DNA from 2 places in the Stenotrophomonas sp. YJH_SMC_54 genome. Region 1 is predicted to be linked to the other one. Evidence: riboswitches for the same ligand, from Rfam matches in the RefSeq annotation. Region 1 holds a riboswitch; the other holds the start of a gene.
The links. Region 1 has a riboswitch for glycine ahead of AC5P5S_RS06325 (trimeric intracellular cation channel family protein). Riboswitches for the same ligand answer to the same signal wherever they lie in the genome.

Region 1 (3,402 bases):
CGCCAGCTGGAAAAGCTGGGCGTGGAAGTGCTGACCGGTACCCCGGTGAGCGACATCGACAGCCAGGGCTTCACGCTCGGTGACCAGTTCGTACCGGCCCGCACCGTGGTCTGGGCCGCCGGCGTGGCCGCTTCACCGCTGGCGCGCACGCTGGACGTGCCGCTGGACCGCGCCGGCCGCGTGCCGGTGCAACCGGACCTGACCCTGCCCGATCACCCGGAGCTGTTCGTGGCCGGTGACCTGGCCGCACTGAGCCAGGCCGACGGCAAGCCGGTACCCGGCGTGGCACCCGCTGCCAAGCAGATGGGCAAATACGTGGCCGAGGTGATCCGCGCACGCCTGCACGGCAAGCCCGAGCCCGGCCCGTTCAAGTACGCCGACTACGGCAACCTGGCCACCATCGGTCGCATGGCCGCGATCGTGCACCTGGGGCGGCTGCAGCTGTCGGGCGTGCTGGCCTGGTGGTTCTGGCTGGCCGCGCACGTGTTCTTCCTGATCGGCTTCCGCAACCGCATCGTGGTGCTGCTGAACTGGGCCGTGGCGTACTGGAGCTACCAGCGCAGCGCACGCATCATCTTCGGCGATGACCAGGAAGACCGGCGACCGAGGCGGTAGTGCCCGCCGCTGGCCGGCTGCCACGCGGTCCGATCCCTTTCCGCAGGAAAGGGCTCTGACTCCGTCAACATCATCCATGCATGGCGTGGATCTACCGCTTCATCGGGCCGCCGGGCGCCCGCCGTTTCGACCATGCGCGGCAGAAGTCCTCCTTCCTTGCGGTGTCGGCAATCTGCGCGGCACTCCAGTTGCGGGTAATCCAGATCGTCAGTGCCGTGCTGCTCAGATGCCAGCGCAGCATGTCGTGCCGTGGCTGCCGCCAAAGATGGCGGCGGGCAATCCAGAACGCCTCCCGTTCCACCTCTGGCACCTTCTTCTTCATCGCGTCGTCGTCGAAGAACTGCGCGGCGAAACTCCAGGGATTCATCGGCTGAAATCCTGTTCGCGGTTCACTGCTGCACGCAGCCACACCACTGGGCGCACGGTCTGCTGGCTTCGGCCAACCGCCCACCAGGGCAAGCCCGAGCAGGTACAGCAGGCCAGGCAGCAGTGCGATGCCGGCGGCCAGTACGACGACGGAGACCCATGCCTTACCGGCGGCACGCATCGTGCTCACTTCGCCTTCGGTTTCGGGTACCACAACGCGTTGACGATGACCCAGCGCTGGTCGAAGCGCCCCATGTGGAAGTAATCGACGAACCACGGCGTTTCCAATCGCACCGAGGCGGCATTGCCGGTCACGTCCAGCACCGTGCAGCGGCGGTCCCATTGATCCTTCGGGGTTTTCAGCGCGCCCTGCTTCGTCAGCGCGACCAGTTCTTCCTTCGACATGCGGCGCAGGCCCAGCCGCTCGTCGGGCGTATCGCCGAGGACCGCGCGCTTGGCCAGGTCCGGGTGCAGGGAGCGGGCGACGCGCTGCGGGTCGGCCTCCAGCTGGCCGTCGACGTAGTCATGGCAGGTGGCTTCGATGGCCGCGAGGGTGGCCGGGTCGGCAGCGGGACTGGTTGACGCGGAGAGAGCGAACAACAGGGCGACGGTGGACATCCGGGTCTCCAGCGCTGAGGGCTGGGCGATCATCGCATGGCGGCACAGAGGCATCCATGTATGCCATGGATCTACAGGGACCCAGCATCCACCGCCTGCAGCCAGGCCAGCTTGCGTTCGCGCGGCTGCTGCTTGAGCTGCCATTCGGCCCGCGAGGCGGCGGCCCGGTCCGGGTACTCGCGCACGGCCAGCACCCGCAGCGGCGGCCGGGCCCGGGTGTAGCGCGCGCCCTTGCCAGCCTGATGGGCGGCGAAACGCGCGTCCACGTCGGTGCTGATGCCGGCGTAATAGCTGCCATCGCGACATTCGAGCAGGTACAGGAACCACGGGCGGAGGGACGGGGCCATGCCCGGATTATGCCGTGCTGCACTGCAGCGGATATACTGGCGCCCGAATGCAGGAGAGAGGCGCCGCGCTGGCGCCCGCCGAAGGCGCAGGCTCCCATGATCGCTCAGGCCGGTGGGCTGGAATCCCACCAACCATGCATTCGACTCGCCGAGCTGGAGAGAGGTCACCGGGCATGCCCGGGACGATCCGCCGAAGGGGCACGCGGCCCATGCCGCTGAACTCTCAGGCAAAAGGACAGCGGGAGCGGCACCGGTCATCGTCATTCCGTCATTGCGCAGGCAATGGCGGCGTCCGCGCATGGCCGGCCCCACCGCGCCCGGAGCCTGCCCCATGTTGCTGTCCATCATCTACCTGATCGCCATTTCCGCCGAAGCCATGACCGGCGCACTTTCTGCCGGCCGCCGCCGCATGGACCTGTTCGGCGTGGTCATGATCGCCTGCGTCACCGCCCTCGGCGGTGGTTCACTGCGCGACATCCTGCTCGGCCACTACCCGCTGGGCTGGGTGAAGCATCCCGAGTACCTGGGCTTCACCGTGTGCGCGGCGCTGATCGCCACCTGGGTGGCGCGCTGGATGCACCACTTCCGCCGCACCTTCCTGGTGCTCGATGGCCTGGGCCTGATCGCCTTCACCCTGATCGGCTGCTCGATTGCGCGCGAAGCCGGCCATGCGATGCCGATCGTGCTGATCGCCGGCATGCTGACCGGCGCGTTCGGCGGCGTGCTGCGCGACATCCTCTGCAACGAGGTGCCGCTGATCTTCCAGAAGGAGCTGTACGCGATCATCGCACTGCTGACCGGCGCGGCCTACCTGTTGCTGCTGCACTGGGGCGTGGCCGACGCCACCGCGATCCTGTGCTGCCTCGGCGGCGGCTTCGCGCTGCGCCTGCTGGCGATCCACTACCGCTGGGAAATGCCGAAGTTCGTGTACCACGACGAAGTGCATTGAGGTTCGCGCGGCGGAATCCGCACCACCCCGGCGATGTACCTGGCGCTGTCGCTCATGCGCAGCGCCAGGCGCATCGCCGGTGCAGATGGGCCGGTCTCCAACTCCGACCGGCCCTGATCGCGGCCGCACCCCCGCAGGCGCTGGCCGCCATCCACACACGTGCCGCACTCAAGCGGCTTCGGACACCTTCACGTCGCGACGGGCGCGCACGGCCGCGGCCAGTCGCTCCAGCACCGTCACGGTGGTGTCCCAGTCGATGCAGCCATCGGTGATGCTCTGCCCGTAGACCAGCGGTTGGCCTTCCACCAGTTCCTGGCGACCACCGACCAGATGGCTCTCGATCATCACACCGACGATGCGCTGTTCACCGTCTTCCAACTGAACGGCGATGTCCTCGATCACCTTCGGCTGGTTGTCCGGATTCTTCAGGCTGTTGGCATGGCTGGCGTCGATCATCAGACGAGTCGGCAGCTTGGCCTTGGCCAGCGCCTGGCAGGCCTCGGCGAC
Region 2 (3,402 bases), on a different contig from region 1:
GCCGGCCCTACCCCTGCGCGCTGCTCAATGGCCCGTGCAGGCCGCCTGTGCCGCGCGTTCACGCTGGTGTTCCCAGTACCAGAACACGAAGCCGGCGGCGAAGAACGCGGCCTGCCCCAGCGCCAGGTGCAGCGGGCTGGCGCTGAGCAGCGGCGACACCACGCCGGCCACCACCGTGCTGATCATCAGCTGCACGAAGGCCTGCAGCGACGAAGCCAGGCCGCGCTGGTGCGGGTACATGTCCAGCACCGCCAGCGCCAGGATCGGGAAGATCAATGCCATGCCCATGCCGCCCAGGAAGATCGGCAGCACCGCCCACGGCAGCACGAACTGCGGCGACAGCGCCACGTAGCCGACATTCAGCAGCACCGACAGCGCACACAGGCCGAAACCAATGGACACCTGGCGGGTGGGCGTGGTGTGCCCGGCCATGCGCCCGGACAGGAACGAGCCGGTGGTCATGCCGCCGATGGTGGGGATGAACAGCCAGGCAAAACCACCCTCGCCCAGATGCAGGTGCTGCATCACGAACACCGGCGCCGAGGAGATGTACAGGAAAATGCCGCCGAAACCGATGCTGCCGGCCAGCGCCAGGCGCAGGAACCGCGGGTTGAAACCGATGCGCACGTAATCACGCAGCAGCACGCGCGGTGACAACGGCACCCGTGCCTCCACCGGATGGGTTTCCGGCAGGTAGCGTGCAGTGGCCGCCAGCAGGATCAGCGCAAACACCACCAGGAACCAGAAAATCAGTGGCCAGCCAGCGCCACTGAGCAGGATCCAGCCGCCGATGATCGGTGCGATGGCCGGAGCGATGCCGAACAGCATCGAAACCTGGCTCATCAGGCGCTGCGCGTCGTGTCCGTGGTACAGGTCGCGGATCACCGCGCGGCCGACGATCATGCCGACGCCCGCTGACAGGCCCTGCAGCGCGCGGAACGCCAGCAGCGTGGTCAGGTCGGTGGACAGCGCGCAGCCGACCGAAGCGCCGACGAACACCACCAGGCCACCGAGGATCACCCGCTTGCGGCCCCAGGCATCGGACAGCGGGCCGTGCGCCAGGCTCATCAGGCCGTAGAACAGCAGGTACACGCTGATGGTCTGCTGCACCGCCACCTCGTCCACCGCCAGGCGCTGGGCCAGCTGCGGGAACGCGGGGAAGATGGTGTCGATCGAGAACGGACCGAACATGGCCAGGCCGGCGAGCAGCAGGGCCATGCGGCGGGTGGAGGGAGCAACAGCGGCGGTCATGGGAAAGGCGTCCGGCAGGGCCATGCGCGGCACGCACGGCGGGCGCCGGTCCCCTGCAGCAGGGACGGCGCCAGATGAATTCGGGTATCCCCCCATCATAGGTGGGGATTGCGCCTGATGCCATGCAGCAGTGCACAAAACGCACGGACGGGCCATCGGCCATTCAGGCGCGGCCGCCAGGTCCGAAGGCGGCCGCCGCGCCCGCAACGGGCTATAATCGGCGGGCAACACGGTGGGAGAAGCGGAACACCGCTGCCGAAGGCGCAACGCCCGTAATCGCTCAGGCCCGATACCACCCGTAACACAACTCTGGAGAGACCGGTTCGATCCGGCGCCGAAGGGGCACGAAGCTGCGGTCCGCCGCGCTTTTAAACTCTCAGGCAAAAGGACAGAGGGGCGCCCCGCAGACCGCCGACCGGCGGCTTGTGCCCGTGCGTGTGCCCTTTCCTGACGGATCCTTCGCCATGTCCCAGAACACCCCTTCCCTGCGTGAGCTCGAGCACCACAACGCGTTCGTCGAGCGCCACATCGGCCCCAACGACGCCGAGATCGCGCAGATGCTCGACGTCGTCGGCCACGCGTCGCTGGATGCGATGACCGATGCCATCGTGCCGGCCAAGATCAAGTCGCCGGCGCCGCTGGCGCTGCCGGAGTCGATGACCGAAGTGCAGGCACTGGCGAAGATCCGTGCGATCGCCGACAAGAACACCGTGCTGCGCAGCTTCATCGGCCAGGGCTACTACGGCACCCACACGCCGAACGTGATCCTGCGCAACATCCTGGAAAACCCGGCCTGGTACACCGCCTACACCCCGTACCAGGCGGAAATCTCGCAGGGCCGCATGGAAGCGCTGATCAACTTCCAGACCCTGTGCGCCGACCTGACCGGCATGGAAATCGCCAACGCCTCGCTGCTGGACGAAGCCACCGCCGCTGCTGAAGCGATGACCCTGGCCAAGCGTTCGGCCAAGTCCAAGTCGGACACCTTCTTCGTGCACGACGCCGTGCATCCGCAGACGCTGGAACTGCTGCGTACCCGCGCCGAGCCCATGGGCATCGTGCTGCGCGTCGGCACCCCGGCCGAAGCGCTGGAAGCGGAAGCCTTCGGCCTGCTGCTGCAGTATCCGGATACCTTCGGCCAGGTGGGCGACTACAAGGCGCTGGTCGATGCCGTGCACGCACGCGGCGGCCTGGTGGCCGTGGCCACGGACCTGCTGGCCCTGACCCTGCTGGCCGCCCCGGGCGAATGGGGCGCGGACATCGTGGTCGGCAACAGCCAGCGTTTCGGCGTGCCGTTCGGCTTCGGTGGCCCGCACGCCGCCTTCATGGCCTGCCGTGACGCCTACAAGCGCTCGATGCCGGGCCGCCTGATCGGCGTTTCGGTCGATGCCCAGGGCAACCCGGCCTACCGCCTGACCCTGCAGACCCGCGAGCAGCACATCCGCCGCGAGAAGGCGACTTCCAACATCTGTACCGCGCAGGTGCTGCTGGCGGTGATGGCCTCGATGTACGCCGTTTACCACGGCCCGGACGGCCTGACCCGCATTGCCCGCCGCACCCATCGCCTGGCCTCGATCCTGGCCGCGGCGCTGCGCAATGCCGGCGTGCAGGTTGGTGGCGACTTCTTCGACACCCTGCATGTCACCGGCGTGCACGCCGATGAGATCCATGCCAAGGCCCGCGCCGCCGGCTACAACCTGCGCGCGATCGACAGCGACTCGGTCGGCATCAGCCTGGACGAAACCACCACCCGCGCCGACATTGTTGCCGTGGCTGCCGTGTTCGGTGCCACGCTGGATGTCGATGCGCTGGATGCCAGCACCGCCGATGCGCTGCCGGCCGGCCTGCTGCGCCAGTCCGCGTTCCTGACCCACCCGGTGTTCAACACCCACCACAGCGAGCACGAACTGCTGCGCTACCTGCGCTCGCTGGCCGACAAGGACCTGGCGATGGACCGCACGATGATCCCGCTGGGCTCGTGCACGATGAAGCTCAACGCCACCGCCGAAATGATCCCGGTGACCTGGCCGGAGTTCTCGCAGATCCATCCGCTGGTGCCGGCCGACCAGGCGCTGGGCTACAAGGAACTGATCGATACGCTGGAAGCGATGCTGGTCGAATGCACCGGCTACGACGCGGTCAGCCTGCAGC

Region 2: it holds a riboswitch for glycine, as region 1 does, so the genes downstream of both, gcvP (aminomethyl-transferring glycine dehydrogenase) here and AC5P5S_RS06325 (trimeric intracellular cation channel family protein) in region 1, are expected to answer to the same signal.

What each region holds. Positions count from the first base shown of each region.
Region 1 is NZ_JCAFRS010000004.1:137,321-140,722, reverse strand. Features, by position in the region: gene AC5P5S_RS06345 (NAD(P)/FAD-dependent oxidoreductase) at 1-615, shown strand, start outside; gene AC5P5S_RS06340 (hypothetical protein) at 707-1,162, opposite strand; gene AC5P5S_RS06335 (nuclear transport factor 2 family protein) at 1,168-1,599, opposite strand; gene AC5P5S_RS06330 (GIY-YIG nuclease family protein) at 1,671-1,946, opposite strand; glycine riboswitch at 1,987-2,076, shown strand; glycine riboswitch at 2,090-2,195, shown strand; gene AC5P5S_RS06325 (trimeric intracellular cation channel family protein) at 2,278-2,895, shown strand; gene AC5P5S_RS06320 (3-deoxy-7-phosphoheptulonate synthase) at 3,064-3,402, opposite strand, start outside.
Region 2 is NZ_JCAFRS010000002.1:266,105-269,506, forward strand. Features, by position in the region: gene AC5P5S_RS03555 (multidrug effflux MFS transporter) at 25-1,251, opposite strand; glycine riboswitch at 1,551-1,653, shown strand; gene gcvP (aminomethyl-transferring glycine dehydrogenase) at 1,716-3,402, shown strand, end outside.